One region of the Paenibacillus sp. FSL R5-0914 genome, then DNA from elsewhere that is predicted to be linked to it. Evidence: riboswitches for the same ligand, from Rfam matches in the RefSeq annotation. Region 1 holds a riboswitch; the other holds the start of a gene.
The links. Region 1 has a riboswitch for S-adenosylmethionine ahead of MKX60_RS08795 (methionine ABC transporter ATP-binding protein). Riboswitches for the same ligand answer to the same signal wherever they lie in the genome.

Region 1 (8,005 bases):
CTTTACGGCTCGATTGAATCTCATGAGGATCGTATCCGGCACATGATGCAGATCCGCGATCTACAGGATGAAACCAATGGCTTTATGGTATTCATTCCATTATCTATGCAGCCTAAGAACAAGAATGCAGGGATTATGCGCCGCAACTCCGCTTATGAGGATCTGAAGACGATTGCGATCAGCAGATTGATGCTGGATAATTTCGATCACATCAAAGCGTACTTTATTAATATCGGTCCTCAGCTTACTCAAGTTGCACTGAACTTCGGTGCTTCTGACGTACATGGTACTATTCTTAAAGAACGCATTAGCCATGCGGCTGGTGCCTTAACACCTGAAGGCCTCACTCGTGATGAATTGATCTGGTTAGTAAAAGGTGCTGGACGAATTCCAGTAGAACGCGACACGTTCTACAATGCGATAAAGGTGTACGAATAAAAGACTACCTTAGATCCGTTATCCTATATTGGAAAGGAAGTTCGGTCAGCATGAGAACACTACTCGTTCTGGGCGGCGGCTATGGCGGCTTGGCCCTAATTCAAGAATTGCTCAATAATCACCTTCCTCAGGATATTGAAATTATCTTAATTGACCGAATGCCTTATCAAGGAATCAAAACGGAATATTATGCTCTTGCCGCAGGTACAGTAACTGACTATCACTTGCGGATCCAGTTTCCGGTTCATCCCCGTCTCACTATCCGTTACGGTGAGGTGACTTCCATTGATTTGGACAGCAGAATCGTTACAATGGAGCCTGACGAGACTGTGTCTTATGACATTCTTGCCATTGCACTAGGTTGTACCGACAATTACCATAACATCCCTGGAGCTGATCAATATACTTGCAGTATCCAGACCTTTGCAGGAACACGCGAAACTTATCAGCGTTTAAACGATGTGAAGCCTTATGGAACAATAAACATTGTAGGCGGTGGACTAAGTGGAGTGGAATTGGCGGCAGAGCTTCGGGAGAGCCGTCCAGACCTTAATATTGCTATTCTGGACCGCGGTGAACGTGTCTTGTCCGCCTTTCCTGCGAAGCTGTCACAGTACGTGGAGGAATGGTTTCACCACCATCAAGTACAGACACTTGGACGTGTCTCTGTATCCCATGTAGAGAAAGATGCACTTTTTAACGGTACAGAGGAAATTCTTTCAGATGTTACGGTATGGACCGCAGGGATTCAACCGGTGAAGGTCGTTCAGGAATTAACAGTTCCGAAGGATCGCGGAGGACGGATCATTCTGGATGAGTATTATCGTGTACCTGATTATCCAGAAGTGTATGTGATTGGCGACTGTGCCAGCCTGCCATTCGCTCCAAGCGCACAAGCCGCAGGAGCGCAGGGTGAGCAGGTCGCACAGGTTATTCAAGCCTTATGGCGAGGCGAGACCCCTAAGCTTCATCCTATTCGTCTAAAGGGTACCTTAGGCTCACTAGGTAAGAAAGCTGGATTTGGTCTGATGGGCCAACGCTCCGTCAAAGGAAGGGTTCCCCGTATCCTCAAGAGCGGGGTGCTCTGGATGTCAAAACGCACTTTAGGATAAACCTAAGGGCTGCTCTTTTCCGTATTTATAACGGAAAAGAGCAGCCCTTTATTTTCCACAAAAAGCATTTAGTCAAGGTCCATGTTGAACCAAGCCTCTAGCTCTTTGATTTTAGCATCAATTTTCTCTTCTAGCTCGACAACCGTATCTGCAGCAACGATGTCACCTTCAACCATGGCAAAGGGAGTTAAATAACATTCCCCACAATTGTTCAGGCATCCGTATTCGATCACATCGTAATCTGGATTTTCCTCCAGCTTATGCATTAGCTTGTCTGTTCCGTGACCCATGTTACTGGCACAAAATTCAATAATTGGTCTCATGATGATCTCCCTATTCCGCCTAACCATTTTATTTTTTAACTTTTTGTACTATAATGAACTTATGAAAGGAGTGATTGAGAAATGAGTGAGAATGCACAAAGCACCGAAATGTATGATGAAGTATTGGAAGTGCTGGATAAGCTTCGTCCGTTCCTGCAACGCGATGGCGGCGACGTTGAACTGGTCGATGTAGAAGACGGCATCGTTAAGTTGAAACTTATGGGTGCCTGCGGCAGCTGCCCAAGCTCCACGATCACCTTGAAAGCCGGGATTGAACGCGCCCTTCTTGAAGAAGTAGAAGGCGTACAAGAAGTTATGCAAGTATTCTAATCCCATTCAATATCATTCCCGATCCTCCTCTTCAGGAGATCGGGATTTTCTTATTATAGAGGATTTACACTTCCCCTACAACATACAGCATAAAACCCGCTTGCCGTTAGGCAGCGGGTTTTATGCTGTATTAGAGATTAAGTTAGCTTTCTGTCTTAAAATGCTGGAATGATCGAGCCTTTGTACTGCTCTTCAATAAAAGCTTTAGCTTCTGGAGAATTCAGTGCAGCGACAAGCTTTTTGATTGCATCAGAATCTTTATTGTCAGGACGAGCTACCAGGATGTTAGCGTAAGGGGAATCCGTACCCTCAATGAACAAAGCATCTTTAGTAGGAACTAGGTTAGCTTCCAAAGCATAGTTAGTGTTAATCAAGGCAAGATCTACTTCATCCAATTGACGACCTAACATTGCTGCATCTAGCTCGATGATTTTAAGGTTTTTCTTATTTTCAGTGATATCTGCTTGGGTAGATGTGATGTTGGTATCATCTTTCAAAGAAATCAGTCCATTTTTGGCAAGCAAGATCAGTGCACGACCACCGTTTGTAGCATCATTCGGGATGGCTACTTTCGCACCATCAGCCAGCTCGTCGATGGATTTGATTTTTTTGGAATAAGCACCAAAAGGTTCAACGTGAACGGCTGTAACAGAAACTAGATCCGAACCGTTCTTTTGATTCTGGTCATCCAGGTAAGGTTGATGTTGGAAGAAGTTAGCATCCAGATTCTTCTCTGAAAGCTGAACGTTTGGTTGAACATAGTCAGTGAATTCTTTGATTTCTAATTTAATTCCTTGCACTTCAAGCAATGGAGCAATAGCTTTTAGGATCTCAGCGTGTGGAACAGGTGAAGCACCAACCACCAATTTTACAGGTTCTGCAGATGACTCAGTTGCAGCACCATCTTTTGGTGCATTAGTAGCAGCCGAGTTAGAAGCATTATTGTTATTGCCGCAAGCAGCCAGCACCACAACCAGTGTCAGACTAAAAAAAGTAAGTAGTAATTTTTTCATTTTAAATCCCCCTCTTATCCTTGGTATTTGTATGAATAAGGCTATATATGGACGTACCTTATTTCCGTGTGAAATGTCGTACTAGTCGATCACCGGCCATTTGTAGCAGTTGCACCAGTATGACCATTAAGACTACAGAGATAATCATAACTTCCTTCTCATATCGGTAATATCCGTAACGAATCGCTAGATCCCCTAGCCCGCCGCCGCCTACCATCCCGGACATTGCCGTATAGGAGACCAGTGTAACCAGTGTGATCGTAACCCCAGCGAGCAGACCTGGACGAGCCTCTGGCAAAAGAACACGCATAACGATCTGATTCGTGGATGCTCCCATCCCTTGCGCCGCTTCGATTACTCCACGATCCACTTCTCTTAATGCCGTTTCCACCAAGCGAGCAAAGAATGGAGCTGCACCAATCACGAGCGGTGGAATCGTACCAAGTACTCCAATGGAGGTTCCAACGATGGTTTTGCTAAAAGGAATTAAAGCCACCATCAAAATGATAAACGGTACGGAACGCAAGATGTTTACAAAGAATGATAAGACCGAGTAAATTACTCTGATTACTATACTATTCGATCTTCCCCATAAATACAATAGAATTCCGAGTGGTAAACCAAGAATAATTGTGAACAATCCAGAGAATATTAACATTTGCAAGGTAGCAACTGTAGCATCCATCATTTCTTGCCAGTTTAAGTCTGCGAAATTCATTACGAAATCACCTCCACTTCAAGGCCTTGAGCGGTTAGTTCGGCTATCGTCACAGCGATCGCTTCAGCTGGACCTTCGAACCGAACAATCATTTGTCCATAAGGTACGTCTTTTATCGTTGAGATGGTACCATGCAGAATGGCGAAGCTAACACCTGTCTCACGTACTACATTGGAAAGTGCAGAGCCGTAGGTCTTCTCTCCGAAAAAAGTAATTTTGACGGCCTGAGAGTTGTCCCCAGCAGCAGCGTCAAGCGCCGTACGAAGGGGTCCCTCATTCTGTGATTCACTGCGAATGAAATCGCGAGTGACCTCATGCTGCGGCTTCAGGAATACCTCCGTGACTTTACCTTGCTCAACGATACCACCACCATGAATGACCGCAACACGGTCGCAAATGCTCTGAATCACGTGCATTTCGTGAGTGATCAGCACAATAGTCAGATGGAACCGTTTATTAATATCGAGCAATAGCTTAAGAATAGAGTCTGTCGTTTGTGGATCAAGCGCAGAGGTTGCCTCGTCACACAGCAGCACATCAGGGTCGCTGGCAAGTGCCCGAGCGATGCCGACTCGTTGCTTTTGTCCTCCTGATAATTGAGACGGATACTTATCCTGGTGTTCTTCAAGCCCAACTAGAGCAAGCAGTTCTTTCACTTTTGCATCAATATCTGCTCTCGAGGTACCTGTGAGTCGTAGAGGAAAAGCAATATTATCATATACAGTCGCAGAAGATAGCAGATTGAAATGTTGAAAAATCATTCCTATCTTGCGCCGCTGCTCCTGCAGCTGGCCTTGGGTAAGCTTGGTTAGTTCAATGCCATCTACCCATACTTCCCCTTCTGTCGGACGCTCCAACAGATTAATGCAACGGATCAATGTACTTTTCCCCGCTCCAGAATGGCCAATAACTCCGAATATTTCACCTTTTTCGATAGACAAATTCAATCCGGAAAGTGCTGTAGCCGCATGGCTGCCTTTTCCATATACCTTTGTTATTCCTTTTAGATTAATCAACGCTCGTCGCCCCCTTTATAATTCACTTATTCCATACAAAAAAACCTCCGACGATCGATGCAGATCGCAAGAGGCTCTGTGTGTTTATTTAGACAATGCCTTCTCATCTGCCAACGACCACAAACCTTGCGTCATTGTAGGAATTAGCACCATGACATTTGTACATAACGCTAATCGCGCTGTATACAAATCGGTTGCCGGGCTTCATCGGGCCTATCCCTCCGCCACTCTCGATAAGATATAGAGTATGAAATTTTATGTTTGAATTCGTACAGACTTTAATGCAAGCATAAGTATAGTAAGTTTCTTGTTTTTTGTCAAAAGGAAATATCTTGAACGCTTAGGATTGTACACGCTTTGCCTTGCTTATTTCCTTACGCAGCTGTTCATTGCTGTAGCTGAATGCCGCGATTAATGTTTTACAGTTCATTTCAAGGGACTGCTTTAAATCCTCAAGATGGCTATCTAAATCCTCAAGCTGAATTTTGTCATGCAAGCCTTGATGCCGCTGCCATAAATCATCCTGCATTTCGGAATTCATATAATGAATTTCAGCATTTCTGCGCTTGCGTAGATTCTCCAGTGGATCACGATAAGAGTTCTTGATCTGTTCCAGTTGATCCGCTAATGCAGGATGCACATTCAATAACTGAAGTTGACGCAGTACTGTAAAATAAGAAAAGTGCGTTTTTAATTTGGAGGTTTTGAGGTCATAAAAATGATTCAGTACCGTTCCAAGCTTGTCCAGAAGAGAGAACACACGAATAAATCCATCTTTATAAAAATAAACATACCGCGCATAATCGCCTTGTTCCACTGGTGACATATCGTCCATATAACCAGCGATTACCGATTTCCGGTAAAAAGCAGCTGCGAACCAGCTTTGCTCCAATTCATCCAATGAGGAGATCAGTCCACGTGTCCAAATCTCCAGCTTGCGGTATTCATGGTCATTATCCTCATGAGCGTTCATTTCCTTGCGCAGTAAGGCTGCAAATGTGGCCATGTTCTCCATCGCGTCAGCCAATACACCGCTGTTCTTTCGAGGCGGCTCTCCAAGTATAACCCGCAGCATATCCCAGTCCTCCTAAAGTTTTGTCCAGCACCACGATATACCGATTTCCACTTTATTATTCCGCAGGTAAAGCGACTCTATCCACGGTGGAAACTTTCTACCAAGGGTGTTACAACGGTGTCATTGGATTCGTTGGATTTTTTTCAACAACGACATTTCTCGCACGATTCAGCTGCCAGACTCTTACACTCATATAACATAAGACACCAAACAAACTAGCGATCAACAAAATATGAGCCAAAGCGGCAAATATGTACAATCTTTCATTATCTAGTGTGTAAACAACAGCAGCACCACTAAATACCTGCATCAAGCACAGCAGAACAGCCGCTACGCCAAGAGCTCTTAGCTCTGGGTAATCCTTATGTTTCCAAAAAGCTAAATGTCCAAGCACCGCAGTAAGAATGAATAAGATCAAAGCCGCAATCCGGTGCGTAAAAACAATACCTACTCCCCCGGAAAGCTCAGGAACCCATTCACCGTTACAGAGCGGCCAGCCAGAACATCCACCGCGCGAATCCGTATGACTAACAAAGGCTCCAATATAAACAACAACATAGGAATATAAGGCCGTGAAGCAGGTTAAATTGCGGAAAGCCTTACTGACGGGTTTCTTCTGAAGCTCCATCTTAGGATCGTACTCACCTGCTTCATGTCGCCTTTTAGTTCCTAGAGCCAGCATTAGAGAACTTGAAAAAGCAATCAAGGAAAAGCCCATATGCAGTGCCATTACAGCAGCAGATTGGGATTTAATCACTGCAAGCGCTCCCATACCACCTTGAACAATTACAAACAGCAACGTCATGAATGCATATACTAACAAGTCCCGCCGATTTCGAGCATAACGCCAAAAGGCAATCATCGAGGCAAGTGACAATAACCCTGCCAATCCGCTAAACAAGCGATGGGTGTATTCAATCATCGAACCTACAGTATAGGCCGGAATCAATTTCCCATGACAGAGCGGCCATTCATTTCCACATTCCAATCCCGATCCAGTCTTCGTTACAACCGCTCCCCCTAGTACAGCGAGGAACATGATAAGGCAAGTAAGATAACTAAGCCATTTCAACTGATTTGTCGACAAAAATATCACCCGCAGTTTTTAGTAATGAAGAAGCATCTTAAAAAACCACCGCTTTTGCTCGAACAGGCGAAAGCGGTGGTTTTCCGGAATTACTGTTGAAGGCTTTGATGCACTTGAACCGCTTTATCAAGGAAATTCTCAATTTCCTCGCGGGATTTACGTAATTTATTAACGAATCTAACCAATTCACGCCCATCGGAATACGCGACAAAGCTTGGAATACCCATAATATTTTGTTCCTGACTAACGTCACCCACAGCATCAACGTCAACCTCAACCAGCGTTAGACGATCTGCATAGGCTTGCTCTACCTCAGGAATAAAAGGATCGATAAATTTACAATCCGAGCACCAGTCCGCCTTGAAGATGGCTACAGTTAATCGAGGAGATTGAATGGCTACCTGAAATTCAGCAGGAGAACTAATTTTATCCATAGCTTGTTCAGTCCTTTCTTCCATATCTGTCAAATTTCTATTCTTTAAGTGAAGCAAAATGTCATGCAGAAGTCAAACTTATTCTCTCATACGAACACGCGCAGGCTGCAATTTCATCAGCGGATTCAACAATTTTTGCAATGCACGCGGATAACTGGAGATCTCCTGTTTAGTAAGCACACCCAGTACAATTAGCATGACCAGATAAATAACAACAACTGCGGCCCCTACAACAAGACAAGTGATCAGAAATGCCAGACGTGCAGGCATTAGATCTGTTAACAGAATTCCAGCTTGGTTAAGTCCAAAACCAATACCACCGGACACCAGAACCGCAATTGCGAAGCCGCCCCACCGTTTACCCATAATTTCGAAAGGTACAATGGATTTCAGCATCCGTAAGTTAAGAATAGTAATAACTACGAAACAAAGTGCTGTTGCGCCGATAATCCCGTAGAT
Region 2 (8,005 bases), on a different contig from region 1:
TTTGATATGATTATGATATCACTTTTGGATAATAATGTGTATACAAAAATGTAATAAAATAATGAATTTATGTTCACAGGTAAAATAAACCTTCGAAATCTTAACCATACAAAAAAACGCTTGCTGCTCAATCATCCACAAAACGGATTAACGAGCAACAAGCGCTGAATTAATTTATATATTAGTTCTGCATGATGAAATCATTATCAATCTTCGCATTAGCATCATCGAACACGCGCAGAATATCGTAGCGTGTATTCCGCTGTGCCGGGATTTTGCCTGCTTCGCGGATCAGCTGAGTAATTGATTCGATATTGACCTTGTAGGTCGCGCCCGCAGAAGATACTACATTTTCTTCAATCATTGTACTGCCGAAATCGTTGCAGCCATATTGAAGGGAAAGCTTGCCGACCTCTGGTCCCATTGTTACCCAAGAGGACTGGAAGTTCTTAATGTTGTCTAGAACAAGGCGACTAATGGCTACCGTCTTCAGATATTCTTCAGGCGTTTGTCTATCCAGCTTCAGGTTAGTATTGTCCGGTTGGAAGGTCCAAGAGATAAAGGCCAAGAAACCCTCTGAATCGTATTTGTTGGCAATACACTCGTCCTGAGCCTCACGCACACGAAGTAAGTGTAATGCCCGTTCTTCCATACTCTCACCAAGTCCAATGACCATCGTAGCTGTCGTATTCATACCGATCTTATGCGCTGTCTGCATTACGTCCATCCACTCGCGCCATGAGCCTTTAAGTCGGCTGATCTTGCGGCGTGTGCGATCATCGAGAATTTCCGCTCCCCCACCTGGTAGTGAATCCAGGCCAGCAGCATGGATTTCACGCACAACTTCCTCGAGCGATAATCCAGATACTTCTTTCATCTTCATAATCTCAGCAGGAGAGAAGGAATGCATTGTAATCTCAGGAAAACGTTGCTTAATTCCGCGAAGTATATCGGTATAATAGCTGAAAGGAAGATTTGGGTTCGTACCGCCTTGCATCAGTATTTCTGTACCATTTACAGCGATAGTCTCAGCGATTTTTTGGTAAATCGTCTCATCCGGCAATACATAACCCTCATCAGAGCCCGGTCTGCGATAAAATGCGCAGAAACGGCAGTAGACATCACATACATTCGTATAGTTAATATTACGACCAATTACAAACGTGGCCATCGGGTCTGGATGCCAGCGTTCCATTATGGTGTTTGCGGCTGCACCCATTTTCTCAATTTCGTTGCTCTCGAACAGTCGGATGGTATCTTCCAATTGGAGACGTTCACCCCGTAGGGCTTTGTCCAAAATAAGATCTATCGCACTCATCGTTCGCATCCTCCTTCTAAACCCTTAGGGGTATGGTAGAATCACAAAATTACAGGAAGAAAAAACGTTGTCTCTTTTTCAAGGTGACAACCCTTTCTCATACAATTGAACAGTTCATTTCCTCATCGTATCACAATCTGAACAGCTTGAAAAATGCTTTTACATTCTTCGCAAATTCCTATCGAGAAGAAAAGCAGCATCGCACTAAGCGATACTGCTAGTTATACTCTATTTCTCCACTAACACTCGATTGAACATTTCTTCCTGTTACTTGGACTCAATTTCTGCCCTAGCGGCCTCTAGTGCTTGGCCAAGATCAGCAATCAAATCCTCTGCATGTTCAATACCGACGGAGAAGCGCAGCAAACGATCATCTACACCCACAGCATTTCGAATCTCCACAGGAATATCAGCATGTGTTTGTACAGCCGGATAAGTCATAAGTGACTCTACGCCGCCCAAGCTTTCTGCGAATGCAATAAGACGAATATGACGAAGAAGCGGCTCTACGTATCTGGCATCTTTTAATTTGAAAGAAAAAATACCGGTATTGCCTGAAGATTGGCGATTCTGGATTTCATGTCCTGGATGATCAGGCAATCCTGGATGGAACACTTCCGCAATCGCTGGATGCTCTAATAAGTAGTGAGCGATCGCTAGTGCATTGCTTTCGTGACGCTCCATACGCAGCGCCAATGTCTTCAAGCCTCTCATCAACTGATAACTGTCTGTTGGTCCGAGCACGGCGCCAATAGAGTTATGTAGAATAGCTAATTCAGCTGATAATTCTACACCCTTGGATACAATCAGGCCTGCCAGTACATCATTATGACCACCCAAATACTTAGTAGCGCTATGAACTACAATATCCGCACCTAATTCTATAGGCCGTTGGAAGAATGGAGTCAGCAGCGTATTATCTACAATGCTAAGTAACCCATGGTGACGTGCCCAAGTGCACACGGCTTCAATATCCGTGATCATCATAAGTGGATTCGTTGGCGTTTCAATAAATACAGCTTTCGTATTTGGACGACGGGAAGCTTCCAGTGCATCCAAATCATTCGTGTCTACATAAGAAGCAGTGATTCCAAACTTGGACATAATCCGTTCCAACAAACGATAGGTACCGCCGTAAAGATCCAGCGAAACGATCAGATGGTCGCCTTGAGCGAACAAGGTAAGCACTGTTTGTATCGCTGCCATCCCTGAGCTACAAGCAAATCCTGCATCTCCAGATTCCAGTTCCGCAGCTGCATTCTCAAGCACTGAACGGGTCGGACTCTTGGTGCGGCTATAATCAAACCCTGTGCTTTGACCGAGTTTTGGATGACGAAATGCCGTTGCATTATAAATTGGAAAATTAATTGCTCCTGTGGCAGGATCTTCTTGAGAACCTATTTGAGCCAGTCTACTTTCAATCCTAAGTTTGTCATCCATGATTAATGCCTCCTAATTTATATTGTAGCGCTATTATTAATAAACAATCGGGTCGATATCATAAGGCGTTTCTTGATATACATAGTAATTGAGCCAGTTAGAGAATAATAAATTGGCATGCGCACGCCACACTGCTGGAGGTGTACGTTCTGGATCATCTTTAGGGAAGTAATGTTTCGGCAAAGCCATCTCCATCCCTCTAGACACATCACGGTCATATTCCCATTTCAAGGATAGAGGATCATATTCGGAATGTCCGGTCACAAATATTTGTTTACCGTCGTTTGTAGCCACTAGATACATACCAGCTTCTTCGGATTCCGCCAGAATCTGCAGATCTGGGTTATTCTCAATATCTTCACGGGAGACATCGGTATGACGAGAGTGTGGTACATGGAATACCTCGTCAAAGCCGCGCAACAATTTAATGTTATTTTGATTAATCGTATGAGCGAAGACGCCAAAGCATTTCTCAGGCAATGCCACTTTACGAACACCAAAATGATGATATAAGCCTGCCTGTGCCGCCCAACAAATATGCATGGTTGAAGTCACATTGTCCTTGCTCCATTCAAAAATCTCTTTCAGTTCTTCCCAATACGATACTTCCTCGAACTCCATTTGTTCTACAGGAGCACCTGTAACGATTAAACCATCCAAACGGCGGTGGCTGATCTCGTCAAAGGTTTTGTAAAAGCTCTTCAAATGTTCAGCAGAAGTATTCTTGGAAATATGGGAACGCGGATGCAATAAAGTAACATCAACTTGTAGTGGCGAATTTCCAATTAAACGCAGCAATTGAGTCTCTGTCGTCTCTTTAGTCGGCATGAGGTTCAGAATAGCAATCCGTAGTGGACGGATATCCTGATGGAAAGCCTGACTTTCGTCCATCACAAAAATATTTTCTCCGGATAGTACTTCTTTCGCCGGTAAACTGTCGGGAATTTTAATTGGCATTGTCTTTCCACTCCTTAGCTGAATTTAGTTATTTTGCCGCACTGCGGCTTGCTGAACATAAAAAGACCTTCCTCGGAAATCGAGAAAGGTCATATCTACAGTCATATGTGCCTCTCTCATCTGCCAGAATGTTCCTGAAGACGATTAGACGTCTGCAGAAATTCCGCAAGAATTAGCACCGTGCGTTTACACGCCGGTTGCCGGGTTTCATAGGGCTAGTCCCTCCACCTGCTCTTGATAAGATTTAGCTGTATTCAATTAAATTACTTTAAAATTCACTTTAAATCATGAACCTCCTTTTCGTCAAGTCCATACAATGCTGAAGAAGCCTCAAAATCACAATAAATTTGCTTGAAAGAGGCATACTCCGTTGTTATACTAGACAAGTATTTCATACCTAAACGAAAAGAAGAGGTGAGAAGAAGGATGGAAGGCGACCCGAGCTCGCAAATATGTGTACAGAATGAGCAACCACACAGGATAATCATCAGCTTGCCGGCGGCGGGAGCAGTTCTTCTTCATGCCCTCGAAACGTCATTTGGCCCTATGTATTGATTGTACCGCCGGCCAAGCTGATTTTTTTCTCTGTGCTTAATTTAGCAGTCCCTAGTGAAGACCTGGGGATAGGAGGAGTGAAATCAGATGAAAATCCGGCTGGTAAATGCAGGGGTTTTTACACCTATTGATGAAATTGATGAAACACTAACACCCCCAACGGAAGGGTTCTATTGGATTGACGCCGATGTTGAGGATTTGGAGCTGCTTCAGCCCTTGTTCAACCTACATGATCTTGCTGTTGAGGATTGCCTTAGCGAAGAGGATCAGCGTCCAAAGATCGAAATATACGAAAGTCACTACTTTATAGTTGTAAATAGCATCCGCTTTGACGATGAAGAAATTTTCCTACGGGCGCTCAATGTATTCCTTGGAAGACATTACATCATCACTGTCACGAAACAAAAGATCAATGAACTACGAATCCTGAAGCCTATGCTCTGGGAGCAAGAAGTAAGTGAACCGGATATGTTCCTTTACTTGCTAATTGACCTTGTAGTTGATAACTATTTCTCCGTCGGCGACCGAATTGAAGCTCGGATCGAGAAGCTGGAAGAAGATATCCTCATGCATACCAAGAAGTCACATCTCAGTGAAATTATCGGTCTGCGAAGTGAAATTCTATGGTTGAAGAAAATGCTGGGGCCACAAAAAGAAGTGATCAATACCCTAAATAAAAAAGACCTCCGTCTGATTGATGATCAGCTGCAGAAATATTTTAGCGACATTTATGAAAATGCGGTTAAAATATCTGAAACCTTTGAGACGTATCGCGATCTCATGGGCAACTTACGAGAGGCATACCAATCCAGTATCGCCAACCGCGCGAATGAAATTATGAGAGTCTTTACTGCGATCACAACAATATTCATGCCCCTGACCGTAATTACCGGAATCTACGGTATGAACTTTGATCATATGCCCGAGCTTCATACGAAATATGGCTATTATGGCGTTATAGGCGTCATGTTGACTTTAGGCTGTGGGATGCTCTATGTTTTCCGCAAGAAGGAATGGCTATGAAACGAACCGGACGAATAAGCAAGACGAAGGCCCTGTAACCGTAAGGTATAAGGAAGCCTTCGTCTTTTTGGTATGCGCAAATTTAAAAGCTGGTCGCCATGCCCACTTTATGCGTCTGCTCTCGACGGAAACGGATGCGTATCAATCGCAGACGCTCATAATAAATATCCAATCCTTCAGCAGCGGAAAAATCGTCACCATACACCTTATGTAACACCGGTTTTAGGAAAAGATCCCCGAGCTCCACATAGGCATTCCATATCGCATCCTGCTCACTCTGCGGCATATTGCCAAGCTCTACATGGATCAGCTTCTCGACAGAATAACCTTCTCTTTCTAGCTCCTCTACCGCTTCAATCAGTTCACGCCGGTTCACTCCACTATTCACCTTAAGCTGTTCCAAGCCCAACCCATTCTCGATCCCCTGTAGCAAAATCCTCCGCAAGCGCAGTCGTTCTAGTTGCTTCTTATATTTGACTTCTTTCTGTTTATAAAGCCAAGAGACGAAAGACTCCTCTTCAATTACTTCATGCACCCAATTTAGAGGGAAGGAATGTTCCCTTGCCACCGCAGTAGTTATAGCCAGCCAATCAGCCCCAAACTGCGCTATCTTGCCTTCTCCCACACCCGGAATTTGCATCAGTTCCTCTGGCGTATGCGGTAGAAATGTACTTAACAAGCGCAACAGACGATTACTGGCGAGAATATAGGGCGCCTTCCGTTCACTCGAAGCCTTACCACGGCGCCAAGCACATAACTCTTCATAAATGGCTTCATTCCCATAATGTTCGCTGTAATATTGAAGCTTCAGCTGCTCCTGATTACGCCCAGTAAGACTATCCTCCTCGTGGAATATCCCATCGATTAAGGGTCGATAGCCATCTCCCATCTTCACTGCTAGCTCATGCCTGTATACACAGAGCATCTCATTCCATGAACCACCTTCATACCACAAATTCTCAATGTAATTCTCCCCACCTGAAAAATCACGCCAGCCCAAACTCCAGATCCCCTCTTCCTCTCCAATCCACAGCTGGGCGTACACCTCTTGATCCACTCCAGATATTCTGGATAAACGGTTCATAAACACAATTTGCATATTCATCCCTACCTTTCTCAACATTACAGTAAGCACAATAACCTTCCGGGAAGAGCCTCCTTCGGAGCGAACAAATCCTTTCTCAATCAGACCCCGAACGCAAAAAAAGCACCTCTCTCACGATAAACGCGAAAGAGGTGCTCCCTCATTAAATGCTATACTGTTAGATCCTAGAATACCATATATTACCGAACAGTCAATGTCTTTTTATACTAGTTTCTAGCTAGAGCTAATGTAGCCAATCCAATCGCTCCAGCAAGCCCTGCATTGTCTCCAAGACCTGGTGAGACAACATAATTATCGATGTCAATATTAAGCGATGGATGCTGAACATATCCGCTCAATAACTCTTGCAGCTTAGTGCGAATTAACGGGAACAGGTGGCTTTGCTTCATAACACCACCGCCCATTACGATTTTTTGAGGAGACAGAATCAGCACATAGTTCATGAGTGCATGTGCAAGATAGTGAGCTTCCATTTCCCATGCCGGATGGTCCACTGGTAGCTCTCCTGCCGGTTGTCCCCAGCGTTTGCCGATCCCCGGACCTGCGGCTAATCCTTCAAGACAATCGCCATGATAAGGACAGTAACCCTCAAACGTATCCTCTGGATGTCTACGAACTAGAATATGTCCCATCTCAGGATGTGACAATCCATGGACCATCTGGCCGCCAACAACCGCTCCTGCTCCAATGCCTGTCCCAACCGTAATATAAAGACAGCTGTCCAGACCTTTAGCCGCTCCCCATTTACTTTCCGCAAGCGCTGCACCATTCACATCCGTGTCAAAGCCGATCGGAACGTTAAATTGCTCAGCCATTGTGCCTACCAGATTATATTGTCCCCAGTGAGGTTTTGGTGTCGTTGTTATGTAACCATAAGTAGGGCTGTCCAGTACGGGATCAATCGGTCCAAAAGATCCGATTCCGAATGCTTCTACATTCTTCTCTTTAAAATAGTCTATTACTAGTCCCATCGTTTCTTCCGGTGTTGTTGTCGGAAAGCTAACTCGGTCAACAATGGTACCGTCCTCATAACCAATCCCACATACAAACTTTGTTCCGCCTGCTTCAATCGCTCCCAATAGCTTCACAGCAATTATCTCCCTTTCTCTAGTTAGAAGTTGAAACGCTACCCATACACAAATGAATAATATCATAAAAAAAAGCAATCACCAGCCCTAATTATACGTCGAATGAAGCGCTATCACAACAAGTATAAACGCCTTTTGCGTCCTTATAAGGACGCAAAAGGCGTTTAAGAGAGAAAGATAAGGATAATGTATAGTGTGAAACTTATACGTTCTTATAGTTTAACAAACACCCTCCATGCATCTTTGCATGAAGGGTGTCTGATCTTAACCCAAATCGCCTAACTCAATCTGTACAATTCCCCGTTCGTCCTGCACCTCAGCAATCAAATGCATCAAGCTGCCGAACTCTAGCTCCTGAAATTTGCGCGCAGCTGTTTCCCGCTGTAGTTGCCACAAGGCTTCCGTCAGCTCGCAGACCACTGGTACATCGCAACGGATTTCCGCTAACTCTCGCGATAAATGCAGCATATCCAGATCTGCTTCGATTTTGGTACGCACACCTTTAGGGAGCAGATGCAT

Region 2: it holds a riboswitch for S-adenosylmethionine, as region 1 does, so the genes downstream of both, metA (homoserine O-acetyltransferase MetA) here and MKX60_RS08795 (methionine ABC transporter ATP-binding protein) in region 1, are expected to answer to the same signal.

The regions. Positions count from the first base shown of each region.
Region 1 covers NZ_JBBORH010000001.1:1,992,805-2,000,809, reverse strand. Annotated here, with positions in the region: gene mqnE (aminofutalosine synthase MqnE) at 1-438, shown strand, start outside; gene MKX60_RS08820 (NAD(P)/FAD-dependent oxidoreductase) at 489-1,550, shown strand; gene MKX60_RS08815 (YuzB family protein) at 1,619-1,873, opposite strand; gene MKX60_RS08810 (NifU family protein) at 1,955-2,203, shown strand; gene MKX60_RS08805 (MetQ/NlpA family ABC transporter substrate-binding protein) at 2,359-3,216, opposite strand; gene MKX60_RS08800 (methionine ABC transporter permease) at 3,275-3,934, opposite strand; gene MKX60_RS08795 (methionine ABC transporter ATP-binding protein) at 3,934-4,950, opposite strand; SAM riboswitch class I at 5,051-5,190, opposite strand; gene MKX60_RS08790 (Cthe_2314 family HEPN domain-containing protein) at 5,291-6,025, opposite strand; gene MKX60_RS08785 (COX15/CtaA family protein) at 6,135-7,112, opposite strand; gene MKX60_RS08780 (thioredoxin family protein) at 7,202-7,546, opposite strand; gene MKX60_RS08775 (putative polysaccharide biosynthesis protein) at 7,625-8,005, opposite strand, start outside.
Region 2 covers NZ_JBBORH010000003.1:957,739-965,743, reverse strand. Annotated here, with positions in the region: gene mqnC (cyclic dehypoxanthinyl futalosine synthase) at 182-1,318, opposite strand; gene MKX60_RS27540 (aminotransferase class I/II-fold pyridoxal phosphate-dependent enzyme) at 1,586-2,758, opposite strand; gene metA (homoserine O-acetyltransferase MetA) at 2,795-3,715, opposite strand; SAM riboswitch class I at 3,829-3,959, opposite strand; gene corA (magnesium/cobalt transporter CorA) at 4,358-5,293, shown strand; gene MKX60_RS27525 (HRDC domain-containing protein) at 5,376-6,392, opposite strand; gene MKX60_RS27520 (ROK family protein) at 6,605-7,486, opposite strand; gene MKX60_RS27515 (5'-3' exonuclease) at 7,751-8,005, opposite strand, start outside.